DNA from 3 places in the Ruminococcus sp. AM26-12LB genome. Region 3 is predicted to be linked to each of the others. Evidence: predicted binding sites of a transcription regulator. Region 3 holds the regulator's gene; each other region holds the start of a gene.
The links. The regulator Rex, encoded in region 3, represses fermentation and respiration genes when NADH is low (regulators of the CRP and FNR family bind a similar motif). The targets are predictions, from matches to a motif close to ATTGTTAANNNNTTAACAAT.
Positions count from the first base shown of each region.

Region 1 (4,874 bases), on a different contig from region 3:
CATCTCGGAGAACATCTTGATTGCCTCAAGAACTTCCATCTGTTTGTCCTGCATTCCTTTTACAACAAGGAAAAGCGGATCAAACCAGAGATCCTCTGCTTCCATACCAAGGCCAAGACCTCTCTCAAGCATGTTCTGGCAGTGCATCATACGCTCGTCATTGTCTGATGCAACCATACCGGAAGAGCAAAGTGCGATACAGATCGCATCGTTAGCTGCTGCAAGGTCGATATTGGAAATTCTGTCTCCAGCATCTGCAGAGTTTACGATCGGTTTTCCTTTGCTTCTGTTGTATACGGAAATACCAGCCTCAATAGCTTTCTGGTTTGTAGTATCCAGAGCAAGCGGAACATTGTCAAACTCAGACTGAAGGAGCTGTACTGCCCATTTCATAAGGTCCTCGCCATCGTTCTCAGCAGGTCCGATATTTACGTCAAGATATGTAGCGCCTGCATCAAGCTGCTGTTTTGCTCTTTTGATGATCGGCTCAGGATCTCTCTCAGTAAATGCTTTATTTACTGCCGGTGCTGTTGTTGAAAGTCTCTCCCCAATTGTTACAAATTTTGCCATACTCGTGTTCTCCTTTACATATTAGTAGGATATGGCTGTGCAGCAAACCTGCACAGCCGTTTATAACTGTCGGCGCTATTACCGGACAGCTGATTTCTTAAACCTTAAGTTTATGCATCAAGGTCTTTTAAGAATTTCACAAGCTGTACTGCTTCTCTTGGTCCTACGATGATCTCCCATCCAGGAAGCTTAGCCTCAAGATCGCCCTTAAGAACTGCTACTTTACCAGGAATAACCAGTCTTCTGCATTTAACCTTCGGCTCAACATTCTCTTTGATGTACTCGGAGATGCTGTTTCCGGAGAATTTACCTGCTGCCCAGGATGTAAGTACGGAAAGTCCGCCTGCATCATTGATCACCAGGTTAAGCGGAACACCGGAACGCTCCAGCTCGCCAGATACTACGAAATATGTAAGAGCAAAGTCTACTGTTGTTACAACGAGAGAATTCTCGTCTGCTCCGTTCAGAGGATAAATACCCGGCTCTACCTTCATTGGCTTCTGAGGATCTGTAAATACATTCTGACGAAGTCCGAACAGCGGAAGTGCCTCTGCATATGTCATCTGCTCCATAACGATGATAGAACCATATTTCATAGTAAACATGGAAGCAAGTGCTGCCTGTAAATGTTTGTCACCCTTCGCAAGTTTAACAAGGTTAACGATAGAAGGATAACCAAATGTTCTGTCCTGATTCTTAAGAGCTGCACGACGAACCTGTACAGTATTTGCAAAGGTCTCTTTGATGTCAGCTCCTGTTGTATCAAGTACGAGATTCTTGTTGCCAAGTTTCTCAATAGCTGCTGTAGTATCATATAACTCATTGATGTCCTTACCGGATACACCGAGAACTACGCCTGCATCTGTAGCAACCTTGCTCATTGCCTCGTAGTTGGAAGCGTTTGCTCCGTTAAGAACCGGTTTGCTGTCCTTACATACTTCAAGGGCAGCTTTTGCGATCTCAGGATCTGTACAGCCAAGGATCAGTGTTTTTCCAAGACCTTTAGCCTTCTCTACAAGTGCTGTAAATTTTGCAGCATCTGCATTCTCATCGCAGTTTACATAAACAAGCTCTACATGCATTCTCTCACCGATACGATCATAATCAACGTGTGGGATCTCTGCAAGTTTTGCTTCTACTTCTTCATCACTCATGCATGTGCAAAGTGATACGGCATATCTTGTTTTGCTTACAAATGTCTTCTCATGTCTGAAAAGAACAGTCTCGCCACCAAGTGTAAACTCTCCATCGCCTGTTCCGATCTTGATAGTTTTCATTGGCGGTGCAGTTGCCTCAGAAAGAGATGCTAATGCATCCTCTGACATATGAGGACACTGCTCAATTTTCATAGCGCCCTGTGCAACTTTCATAGAGAAAGCCATACATGTAGGGCATCCACATTCCTTACAGTTTTTCTTTGGTGTTAATTTAAAGATCTGAATACCATTCAGTGCCATAGCTCTTTATCCTCCTATTTATTACGCAAGTGCTTTGATCAGCTTGGAAATTGTCTTAACAGATTCCGGATGTCTTAAGATAACTGCATCAGAACCAGCTGCAAGATCAGCTGCTGCTGTCTCAACTTCCATGTCGATTCCACGCTCGTCCTGTGGTCCCCATGCCGGCATGTCTGCTTCAGAAGCCATTGCCTCTTTAACATTCCATGTCTCAGCGGATACAGGTGTAATAATAGGCATCTGCAACATGTTATCATTCTGCCCTAAAGCGGCACCTTTGATACGGTCCATAGTAGATACTACGTACTCATATCCATAACCAACTGCTGCACTACCGATATTCATAACGATCTTCTTAGCATCTACACCAAGCTGTGTAGTAACAACGTTAAGCTGTTTAGCAAGGTTGATATCAACGGCAGACTCAGCGCCTACGATCTGATTGTAAGCAAGACCTGCTGCTGCACCGATTGCTTTGTAGTTCTCCTCTTTCTCGGAAAGGATCAGTGCATTTCTGCCCTGAAGAGCCTCTGCAACCTTCGGAAGGAGCTCTGCATCCTTCTCAACATTCTTGCAGCCCTCTACAACCAGTGGACAGTCAACTGCATCTGCAACTTCTTTAACAACTGCAATCAGCTCATCGATAGATTTGTTAACACCGTTCGGGTCGCCGCCCTCAAGAATAAGTGCAACAAAGTCAGCACCCTCCATAGCTGCAGCTTTCTTAGCAATGTCAGCCATTGTAGTAGCGCCTTCATAGTAAGCTTTGATACCTTCAGATACGCCCTCAAGACCCATATCAGAGATCTCTACACCGATCTTCGGGCAGTTCTCTGACTCTGCGTCAAAGGAATAAAATGGGAATGTACAATCCCCACCAATTGTCACAGTCTTATCTCCGCTTCCGATTGTGACAGCATTAATCTTTGCATTGAACTTTTGTGGTTTCTGATTAAACGGCATTTTTCGTTAGCCTCCTTAAAAATAATAATTAAAAAACTACAGAGCTTTTTATATTATACTACATAGCACCAGTTATTGGCAAGATGCAGCACTATATTTCTGTTAAAAAATCAACAAACTTTTTAACAGTTTACAGGAGAAAGGATGTCCGCACATCCTTTCTCCCGGATAAATTACATCATCGGATCAAGTCCGAGAGCCGGATGACCTTTTTCTGTAAGGAATGCAACCAGTGTCTCCGGATCTTCTGCGATCGTCTCATCACCGATCATGTCTGTAAAGTTATCGATTCCGTAAAGCTCTTTTGCAGTCTTATTAAGTCTGTCAGCTACGAATTCTTTCAGCTCTTTCGGCATCCATACGATACGCTCGATACCGCCCTCAGCCTTCATGAACTTCTTGGAGGAAATGAAATGTTTACCATGTCCCATGAATCCAGGTGTCTGAACTCCACCACCTGTCATGGATGCCATCTCAGGGAATGTCATTCCAAGTGGTGTCATGCCTGCATACTCACGGTTAGCAATAACAACACCGTTGGAGAATGGCTCGATACCACAGATACACTCGAAGCATCCGCAGGAAGTCATCGGATCCTGCATGATGGAGTACAGTGTAACGTGCTCCAGAGCACCCTGGGAGAATTTCTGAACTGCCTCATCAACGTCCTCATAAGAACCAAGATTCTCATCGATCGGACGCTCTTTTGTGATGATCTGGCAAGGACCAGCCGGGTCAAGCTGATGTGTAGCTTTTGCATCCAGCCATGAAACCGCACCGCAAAGACCAAGTCTCTCAGGTGTTACTACACATACGTGGCTTGGTGCGAATGCCTGGCAAAGGATACAGCTGTAATATACGTCAACAGACTCATCTGTCAGAGTATCAAGACGCTCATCACGTTTGTCAAAGATCGGAATTGCAACCTCATGACGGATTCTTGTACACTCAGCAGGATCTGTATAGATAACAACCTCACATTTATCAACAACTGCATCGAACTCATTCTTAACAGATGCATAAAGAACTTCACCGATATGTTTGATTCTGAATCCTGCATTAAATGCGTCAATGCTGATACGGATACGCTGCATATCACGCTGTCCTGTATGGTATACACCCTCGATACAGTTGATGTAGTTGTGGAATTTACGCTCGATAACCGGCTCAAAGTCAGACTGCATATTCTTACCTGCAACTTTAACAACATATGCAATGCTGTTCTTGCTGCCGAATTCCATCTCATCTACTTCAGGTCCGATTACTGTGATCTTGTGATCCTCGATCTCAGAAGCATCGCAGGTCTGTACAAGCTCTGCACAGTCTACACGGGAGCCATCGAACTCAACCTGCATATCTTTACGACGGATGATCTCACCCTCGAATGCAGATGCAAAAGCAACCGGAATATCGATATTTGTGATCTTGATCTTAATATCACGCGCCTCAAGAGAAGTAGCGTTAAATTTGCTTACGTCCTCCTGAACGATAAGGCTCTTCGGTACACGGAAGATATTCTCTGTCTCATTTGTAACAACCGGGAATCCAAGTGCGATAGCGCCTGCACCGCATGCTACGATCACATCATCCAGAGGTTTGAATGCGTTAACAAATGCCGGTACACGATCCATTGTGTATTTCATAAGTGTTCCTGCATCTCCAGGTGTTACGTTACCGAAGATCAGAGCTGCACGGATCGCAACGGAAACTACATGAACAACAGATGTAACATCTTTTCCAAGAGGAATAACACGAACGTTGGCACCTGTCTTCATTCCGGCTTCTGCAACCTGATCAATGATTCCGCCAACAAGTGTTACCAGGATACCCTGTGCCTGATAGCTCTTTACAAGAGCAACACCCTCTTCTGTAGTAGGAGCAGCA
Region 1 covers NZ_QUJX01000020.1:21,012-25,885, reverse strand. The annotation lists gene acsE (carbon monoxide dehydrogenase/acetyl-CoA synthase methytransferase subunit) at 1-570, opposite strand, end outside; gene acsC (acetyl-CoA decarbonylase/synthase complex subunit gamma) at 681-2,027, opposite strand; gene acsD (acetyl-CoA decarbonylase/synthase complex subunit delta) at 2,049-2,990, opposite strand; gene acsB (acetyl-CoA decarbonylase/synthase complex subunit alpha/beta) at 3,164-4,874, opposite strand, start outside.
Region 1: acsD (acetyl-CoA decarbonylase/synthase complex subunit delta) is a predicted target of Rex. The motif match lies at 3,089-3,108, and genes of this name have one in related genera.

Region 2 (4,874 bases), on a different contig from region 3:
CATAGCGGATTCCCCGGCTGACACCCTCCATATTTCCTTCATAATCAAAACGCTCGATTCCTGCAAGAGATGCGGTTGTTCCGCAGAGCTCAGATTTCTCGGTTTCCGGATTTACATAAATTTCACCCCGGGCAAAGGAATCAGGGAAAATACCTGCCAGGAATTCATTCAGATAATCTCTGTGAGGCCCTTCTGTGATAAAGCTTCCTTTCAGGAAATCATAATCCAGATTCCAGCGTACCGTGTTGCGGTTACGGAGGTAATTCTGGAATACCGGTGCCTGCGGAAGGTCTGCAGCTCTGTCGATTCCCCGGCGGAGAAGGGCAGTGTCCTTTGTGGCAACGGTATGCCAGAGATCGGACATCAGCTGGGTGCTGTTTACAATGTGAAGTTCCGGCATATCGGAAGTTCCGCCAAATGCAGCAGCCTCTGCAGGTGGGCGGTCTGTTTCGCCAAGGAGAAGAATTCCGGGGCATACGATCTCACACACCATTCGGGTCATACGCAGCAGAGAGTGAAGCTTCCAGAGATTTTCTTCCGGCATCATCGGAAGGACACCAAGGCTGAATACAGAAGCACCTTCATTTGCAAGCTCCAGGATCTGAAGAAGCATTGCATTGAAATAAGCCGGAGTCTGGAGCACACATGGCGCACCGGACTGTGGGTCATCCACAGAAAGACTTAACGGGATCTCAAGAGCCAGGCGGATACCTGCTTTCCTACAGTTAGCTGCAAGTGTGTACAGATCTTCGGAAGTTCCGATCTCCGGGATAATGCGAAGAGAGCAGTTGGAGGTTGCCTGGAAAAGATCTGTCAGGTACAGAGTGTCTGCTTTGCATTCACTGATATAGTCCAGCTTATCGGACAGCCCGGAAAGAGTATCTGCGAAGTCAGCAGGATTTACAGCCATTCCGGTGAAAGTAGTCTTACGGAACCAGTCAGGATCTGCAGCGCAGTTCTGGTCGGCTTCCTTCATGGAAAGAGAACGCTCACGGTAGATTTCTTTCATCTTTTTTGTGAGGCTTGAGAATGTGCCGGCAACTTCCGGATGATCGCGGAACAGTTCGCAGTAGAGCCATTTCAGATCATTGTAGTAGTGTTTCAGACGTTTCTCGTAGAGGGCATCGTAAGCTGTGTCCTCCTTGGAAGTTTCGACTTTCAGAGGCTCAATCTTGGAAGTAGTAACTTTCGCCGGCTCAGTCTTGGAAGTCTCGACCTTGATCGGCTCGGTCTTGGAAGTCTCGACTTTGATCGGCTCAGTCTTGGAAGTCTCAACCTTGATCGGCTCAGTCTTGGAAGTCTCGACCTTGATCGGTTCGGTCTTGGAAGTCTCAACCTTGATCGGCTCGGTCTTGGAAGTCTCGACCTTGATCGGCTCGGTCTTGGAAGTCTCGACCTTGATCGGTTCGGTCTTGGAAGTCTCGACTTTGATCGGTTCAGTTTTGGAGGTTTCGACTTTAAGCGTTTCCTTCTTTACGGTTTCAAGTTTTTTCACTTCGGCTTTAGCATTTTCAACAGATTTGGCAGCACTGGAACTGGTGCCGGCAGCAGAGGTATTTTTTTTCAGCTGCTTTTCTTTTTTTGCCTGCATGGCAGCTTTCTTTTTCTGGAGTCTTTTTGTTGACATATAGAATTCCTCCTTAGATAAAATGATATTTTCGGTATAAAAATGTAAACTCTCTCACTGGAGAGAGAAACAGAGCTACAGCTTATGAAAAACAGGACGGAGGTTTTTAAATACAGCATAATAGGAAAAACCACATTCACGGAGAACATCAGCCGCCTTGTCAAAAGCATAGCCGATTTTATCCGGAGTATGGGCATCTGCACCGATGGTGATGATCTCACCGCCAAGCTCACGGTAACGTCGGATAATATTGACACATGGATTCGGTTCACCAAGCCCGTAGTGATAACCGCCTGTGTTCAGCTCGATTCCCACATTTTTGCGGATCAATGTCCGCAGGATCTCGTCCAGGATCTCCTTATATCTTCCATAAGAATACTGACGGTTCTGATTTGGACCATAACGTACTACATAGTCGATATGTCCGTATACATCCATCTCGTCAAAAGCAGCGATATTTTCCAGGATGGATTCAAAATATTCCATGTAGCATGCGGATTCCTTACGGCCCTCAAAATAAGAAGGATAATAAGGATCGTATCCGTGCACCACATGGGAGGAACCAATAACGAAATCAAAGGGAACTTCTTTCAGAAGATCGGAAAAAGATTCTGCAAGCTGAGGCTGAAGTCCAAGCTCGATCCCGAAGTTAACCTGAATCTGGTCTTTAAAAGCATCCGCAAGACTCTCAAGTTTCTGGCGGTATGCAGGGATGTTCAGGGAAAAATCAAGATTTTCCGGAGTATCGGGATAATCCGGATCAAAATGTTCAGTAAAACAGATTCCCGTGAGACCCTGGTCTGCGGCAGTCTGGATCATTTCTTCCATCGGTGTATCGGAATCTGCGGAAAAAGAGGAGTGCATATGGCAGTCCCATAAAATTTTCTGGTCCATTTTGTACCTCCATATTCAAGCCTTTATATTCTGTGACAATGATCGTATCTGCCTGTTATGAATCCGGGAAAGTCAAACTCCCAGCGGGAATATAGATATCCGTTTTGGGAATCAGCAGGACAGAACTTTCTATCAGAGAATTATAGCACATTTTTCAGAAATTTTCTTAATATTTATTTTAATGTTCTTTTTTATAAATAGCTCTTGAATTTTTGTTTGGAATTAGGTACAATATGAAACAGGTTGATGTTTCTTTAACAAAGGAACGATTTAAATCACCATTCAATTCATAGGAGGAATTTATCATGGCAGTAAAAGTTGCAATTAATGGTTTTGGACGTATCGGTCGTCTTGCATTCCGTCAGATGTTTGGAGCAGAAGGATTTGAGATCGTAGCAATCAACGATCTTACATCTCCTAAGATGCTTGCTCACTTATTAAAATATGATTCTACACAGGGAAGATATGCTCTTGCTGATAAAGTAACAGCAGGCGAGGATTCCATCACAGTAGACGGAAAAGAGATCAAAATCTATGCTAAGGCTAACGCTGCAGAGCTTCCATGGGGAGAGATCGGTGTAGACGTAGTTCTTGAGTGCACAGGTTTCTACACATCCAAAGACAAAGCTCAGGCTCATATCGATGCAGGTGCTAAGCACGTAGTTATTTCCGCTCCGGCTGGAAACGACCTTAAGACAATCGTTTACAACGTAAACCATCAGGGTCTTACAAACGAGGACAAGATCATCTCCGCAGCTTCCTGTACAACAAACTGCCTTGCACCAATGGCTAAGGCTCTTAACGATCTTGCACCGATCAAATCCGGTATCATGTGCACAATCCACGCTTACACAGGCGATCAGATGACACTTGACGGACCGCAGAGAAAAGGCGATCTGAGAAGATCCCGTGCAGCTGCAGTTAACATCGTTCCGAACAGCACAGGTGCTGCTAAAGCTATCGGACTTGTTATCCCAGAGCTTAACGGCAAACTTATCGGTTCTGCACAGCGTGTACCTACCCCAACAGGTTCTACAACAATCCTTACAGCAGTAGTTGAAGGAAACGTTACTAAAGAGCAGATCAACGCAGCTATGAAAGCAGCTTCCAATGAGTCCTTCGGATACAACGAGGATGAGATCGTATCCAGCGATATCGTTGGTATGAGATTTGGTTCCCTCTTCGATGCTACTCAGACAATGGTACTTCCACTTGAGAATGGCACAACAGAGGTTCAGGTAGTTTCCTGGTATGACAACGAGAACTCCTACACAAGCCAGATGGTTCGTACAATCAAGCACTTCGGAAAACTTCTGAACGCTTAATTTTCTGCGAACGGGTGTAGAAGAATAGACTCAGAAAGGGTCCGGTCTGAAGAGGACCGGGCCCTTTTTTTCCAAAAGATCAAACAAAAAAATGTCTGAGGAAATGACTGTTAACAGAGCGGACAACAATACCGCTCGCCCTTATTCATCTGCTTTTGCAGAAATAAAAGTTAAGGAGATATAGAGATGCTGAACAAAAAAAGTGTTGACGATATCAATGTAAAAGGACAGAAAGTACTTGTAAGATGCGACTTCAATGTTCCGCTTCAGGATGGAAAGATCACAGATGAGAACCGTCTTGTAGCTGCTCTTCCTACAATCAAGAAACTGATCGCAGACGGCGGAAAGGTTATCCTTTGCTCCCACCTTGGAAAACCGAAGGGAGAGCCGAAACCGGAGCTTTCTCTTGCACCTGTAGCAGTTCGTCTTTCTGAGCTTCTTGGCCAGGAAGTAAAATTTGCAGCAGATCCTGAGGTAGTAGGACCGAACGCAAAAGCTGCTGTAGCAGAGATGAAAGATGGCGATGTAGTTCTTCTTGAGAACACACGTTATCGTGCAGAAGAGACAAAGAACGAAGACAAGTTCAGCGAAGATCTTGCTTCCCTCTGTGATGTATTTGTAAATGATGCATTCGGAACTGCTCACAGAGCTCACTGCTCTAACGTAGGTGTTACCAAATATGTAAAAACAGCAGTTGTAGGATATCTGATGCAGAAAGAGATCGATTTCCTTGGAAACGCTGTAAACAATCCGGAGAGACCATTCGTAGCAATTCTTGGCGGTGCTAAGGTTTCCAGCAAGATCTCTGTAATCAACAACCTTCTTGACAAGGTAGATACACTGATCATCGGTGGTGGTATGTCCTATACGTTCTCCAAGGCTATGGGCGGACATATCGGAACATCCCTCTGCGAGGATGATTACCTTCAGTATGCTCTTGACATGATGAAGAAAGCAGAGGAGAAGGGCGTGAAGCTTCTTCTTCCTGTAGATAACAGAATCGGTGATAACTTCTCCAACGACTGCAA
Region 2 covers NZ_QUJX01000004.1:100,186-105,059, reverse strand. The annotation lists gene DW694_RS03780 (hypothetical protein) at 1-1,627, opposite strand, end outside; gene DW694_RS03775 (histidinol-phosphatase HisJ family protein) at 1,703-2,521, opposite strand; gene gap (type I glyceraldehyde-3-phosphate dehydrogenase) at 2,827-3,846, shown strand; gene DW694_RS03765 (phosphoglycerate kinase) at 4,033-4,874, shown strand, end outside.
Region 2: gap (type I glyceraldehyde-3-phosphate dehydrogenase) is a predicted target of Rex. The motif match lies at 2,764-2,783, and genes of this name have one in related genera.

Region 3 (4,874 bases):
TACCAGTGCTTTTACTCTCTCGTATTTTTTCATAATCCCGACTCCTCTTCACCTATAGCTAATGCCTTGGGCAGATATTCTATGATATCTCCTGCCAGCATACTGCGCTTTCCTTTTTCAGCGGCTGCAAGATCACCGCAAAGTCCGTGAAGATAAACACCTAACGCGGCCTTTAAAACCATGGGAGGCTGTTCCTCCGTTTTCAGATACATACATAACACTGCTGCCAGGATCCCGGAAAGCACATCTCCGCTTCCTGCAGTTGCCATTCCGGAATTACCGGAAAGATTCAGATACATCTGGCCTTTTTCATCTGCGATCACCGTACATGCATCCTTCAATACGCACACAGAGCCTGTTTCCGCAGCACATTTCAGTGCAGTATCTGCGATCTCATGCTGGATCTCCTGGATCGTTCTGCCACTGAGCCGGCTCATTTCTCCGATATGCGGTGTCAGGACTACATGCTCTCCCAGATACTGATACCACTGTGGATGTGCAGCCAGAAGGTTCAGGCCGTCCGCATCCAGGATCAGCGGCTTTTTCTCCCGGGCAGCCGCCGTGAGAAACCACTGTTCTCTCTCACGGCTAGCCACTGATGTTCCAAGTCCCGGTCCGATCACGATCACATCACACCAGGATAGAAGCTGTTCATTGGATTCCTGATCAAAGCGGCTGCAGACCATAGCCTCCGGAAGGAGTATCTGCAGTGGGATCCTGTTGGCTTCCACAGTCTGGATCTTTACCATTCCCGCACCGGCACGAAGTGCTGCACTGGCGCTTAAATAAGCGGCTCCGCACATTCCCTCACTTCCGGTCACAAAGAGCACTTTTCCGAAGGTACCCTTGTTTCCGCCGGGATCACGTTCCGGAAACAGCTTCAGATCTTTATTTTCCAGACAGGCGGCAGATGCAGTCACAGCTTCCTGCTCATAGATCCCGATATCGGCGGTAACGATCCTTCCTGCATACAGTCTTCCCGGATAAAAGCAAAGACCTCTTTTCCGGTAGGCAAATGTGACAGTCAGATCGGCGCTGAAGGCAATTCCCATTTCCAGGCCAGTATCTCCGTTCACTCCTGACGGGATGTCAACTGCGATCTTTTTGGCCCTCGCACTGTTCATCTCATGGATGATATCAGCATAATGCCCCTCGATCGGACGCGTCAGGCCTACCCCAAACACGGCATCTACTATAGTAGTATATTCACTCCACTGCGGGTTATTCACCTCCGGGACACGATAACCGGAAGCGATCTTATACTGAAGAGCTGTCTCTCTGGTCATTTTATCTTTGTTTCCGACCATATAAAACTCTACCCGGATCCCCTTCAGATGGAACAATCTGGCAACAGCGATACCGTCACCGCCATTGTTTCCGCTTCCGCAGACTACCAGGATCCTTTCGTCCTTCTGGAGATACTTTTCTGTTTCCTCTACCACCTTCAGTGCCGCCCGCTCCATCAGAACCTCGGAGGGAACTCCGATCTCACGGATCGTTGTGGAGTCCAGATCCTTCATTTCTTTGCAGGTAACAAGCTTCTTCATTCTGTCTTCTGCCTCCCCTCTGTCATAGAGAAAGCTGCCGTTTCCGGCAGCTTAACAATTCTTACTTATCCACATGTTCCTGCCTGTATTTACTGAGATTATAAGACAGTGTCATCAGACTCTCGGAAAGATGAACGTTCTCTACGATCACATCATCCGGTGTCTCAAGATCGAGATGTGCAAAATTCCAGATTGCCTTGATCCCGTTCTCCACCAGGATATCTGCCATTTCCTTGGCTTTATTCTTGGGAAGTGTCAGAATCGCGATCTCCACGTTATTCTCTCTCAGGAAAAACGGAAGCTCACTGAGCATCTGGATCTCAAGTCCACGGACTGCGATGCCCTCAAGCACAGGATTTACGTCAAAGATACCAACCAGCCTGAAGCCACGCTTCTCAAAATCCACATAATTGGCAAGTGCCTGTCCCAGATTACCAGCACCCAGAATGATCATCGGATGAACGGTATCCAGTCCCAGGATCTTACCAATCTCTGTATAAAGATAATGTACATTATAGCCATACCCCTGCTGCCCAAAACCGCCGAAATTATTAAGATCCTGACGGATCTGAGAAGCTGTGGTATGCATCTTCTTACTTAACTCATTGGAAGAAATACGTTCTACATTGTCTTCCATCAGCTCTCCTAAGTAGCGGTAATAGCGTGGCAGACGCTTAATCACCGCTTTCGAGATTTGTTTTGTCTCCACGATAGTTTTCCTCCTTACCTTACACTAGGTTAATTATAACGAATTGACATTTTCCTGTCAATTAAAGTTGTCTATTCTGTACAAATTTCTTTATAATTTTTCTAATAATTGATTTTTTCTTTGAAATCCCGGCAGTTTCCGTTATAATAGGTGGAGGATTTTTCCCTGTTCAGGCATAAACAGGGGTGATTCTTTATACAGGAGGACAGTTTTTATGATTTTATCATGTCAGAATATATGCAAGGCCTTTGGCGAAAAAGTAATTTTAAATGATGCATCCTTTCACATTGAAGACCGTGAAAAGGCTGCTCTGATCGGCTGCAACGGTGCAGGAAAGACCACACTGCTGCGGATCATCATGCAGGAGCTTTCTGCTGATTCCGGTACCGTGGTGCTTGCCCGGGATAAAAATATCGGCTATCTTGCCCAGTACCAGGATATCCACGGACATCATACCATCTACGAGGAGCTTCTTACCACAAAGCAGCACATCATCGATATGGAACGCCGTATCCGCAATATGGAACAGGAAATGAACACGGTGACCGGTGATGAGCTGAACCGTCTGATGGAAACCTATACCCGCCTGACCCATCAGTTTGAGCTGGAGAACGGATACGCTTACAAAAGTGAGCTGACCGGTGTCTTAAAGGGTCTCGGCTTCACAGAGGAAGATTATGACAAGCAGATCGAAACTCTTTCCGGCGGTCAGAAAACCCGCGTGGCGCTGGGCAAGATGCTTCTTTCCAAGCCGGATATCCTGCTTCTGGATGAGCCAACCAATCACCTGGATATGGAAAGCATCTCCTGGCTGGAAACTTATCTTCTGAATTATCCGGGAGCTGTTTTTATCGTCTCCCATGACCGTTATTTTCTGGATAAGGTGGTCACCAAGGTCATTGAGATTGAAGCCGGACAGACCCGCGTATACAGCGGCAACTATTCTGCCTATGCTCTCAAGAAGGCTCAGCTTCGTGACGCACAGTACAAGGCATACTTAAATCAGCAGCGGGATATCAAGCATCAGGAAGCCGTTATCGCCAAGCTGAAATCCTTTAACCGTGAAAAATCCATCAAGCGTGCGGAAAGCCGTGAAAAAATGCTGGACCGTGTACAGAGGATTGAAAAGCCTCTTGAGCTCCAGGACCGGATGCGTATCTCGCTGGAACCACGGGTGTTAAGCGGAAACGATGTGCTCCACGTGGAAGCGCTTTCCAAGGCCTTTCCGGGACAGACCCTGTTCTCCGATATCTCCTTTGATATCAAACGCGGCGAGCGTGTGGCACTGATCGGAAACAACGGAACCGGAAAGACCACCATGCTGAAGATCATCAACGGTCTTATTGAGGCAGATGCCGGCAAATTTTCCCTTGGTTCCAAGGTGCAGATCGGTTATTACGACCAGGAACATCATGTTCTGCATATGGACAAGACGATTTTCCAGGAGATCTCCGATACTTATCCGACTCTCACAGAGACCGAGATCCGAAATATGCTTGCCGCATTTCTCTTTACCGGAGATGATGTTTTCAAGGAGATCTCCGCACTTTCCGGTGGAGAAAGAGGCCGTGTTTCCCTTGCAAAGCTGATGCTTTCCGAAGCCAACTTCCTGATCCTTGACGAGCCTACCAACCATCTGGATATTGCCTCCAAGGAGATCCTGGAGGAAGCACTGGTCAGCTACACTGGTACAGTCCTTTATGTATCCCATGACCGTTACTTTATCAATCAGACTGCGACCAGGATCATGGAGCTGACAAACCAGGCAGTGGTAAATTACATCGGTGATTATGATTACTATCTGGAAAAGAAGGAGGAGCTGACCAGTACCTATGCACCGGGAAGCACTTCTCCGGAGGCACCTGCCGAAGAAAAAACGGTTTCCGAGAACAAGCTTTCCTGGCAGCAGATGAAGGAAGAACAGGCAAAGAAACGAAAACGGGAAGCCGAGCTGAAAAAAGTCGAAGCCCGTATCGAAGAGCTGGAAACAAGAGACAGCGAGATCGACGAAACCATGGTCCTTCCGGATGTCTGCACCAATGTAGCGGAATGTACAAAGCTGAGCCGCGAAAAAGCAGCCATCGCTGAAGAACTGGAAGAGCTTTATGAAAAATGGGAAGAGCTGGCCTGACGGTCAGCTCTTTTTTATCCCCTTATGTTTTTATGGAAGCAGCATGCCGAGATGCTGTTCAAAGCATACACCATCGTTACGGTCTGTTCCTTCCTCCACCGCATCCCGGATCGATGCCGAGATAAAGTCCACGGCCAGCTCTGCACAGGTTTTCATGGAATATCTTTTTACCAGCCCTGCACTGAGCACGGATGCAAAAAGATCTCCTGTCCCGGAATAGCTTCCGCCGGATTTCTCTGCAAATACCCAGGAGCTGTTTCCGTTTTCCAGGACAAGATTCCCCATTTTCAGAGGCTGCCCCTCCTCCCTGTGATCCACTCCGGTGATCACAACGGCAGGAAGTGAAAATTTCCGGGCAAGTCCGCACCCGATCTCCCGGATCTCTTCCATCCGCCGGGCCTCTGATGCCTTTTGCAGTTCCTTCCAGATCTCCTCCATTTTTTCTTTTCCGTAGAGAAGAAGGAGGGCTTCCGTAAGGTTCGGTGTG
Region 3 covers NZ_QUJX01000015.1:68,026-72,899, forward strand. The annotation lists gene alr (alanine racemase) at 1-33, opposite strand, end outside; gene DW694_RS12270 (NAD(P)H-hydrate dehydratase) at 30-1,547, opposite strand; gene DW694_RS12275 (redox-sensing transcriptional repressor Rex) at 1,609-2,256, opposite strand; gene DW694_RS12280 (ABC-F family ATP-binding cassette domain-containing protein) at 2,471-4,387, shown strand; gene DW694_RS12285 (pyridoxamine kinase) at 4,418-4,874, opposite strand, start outside.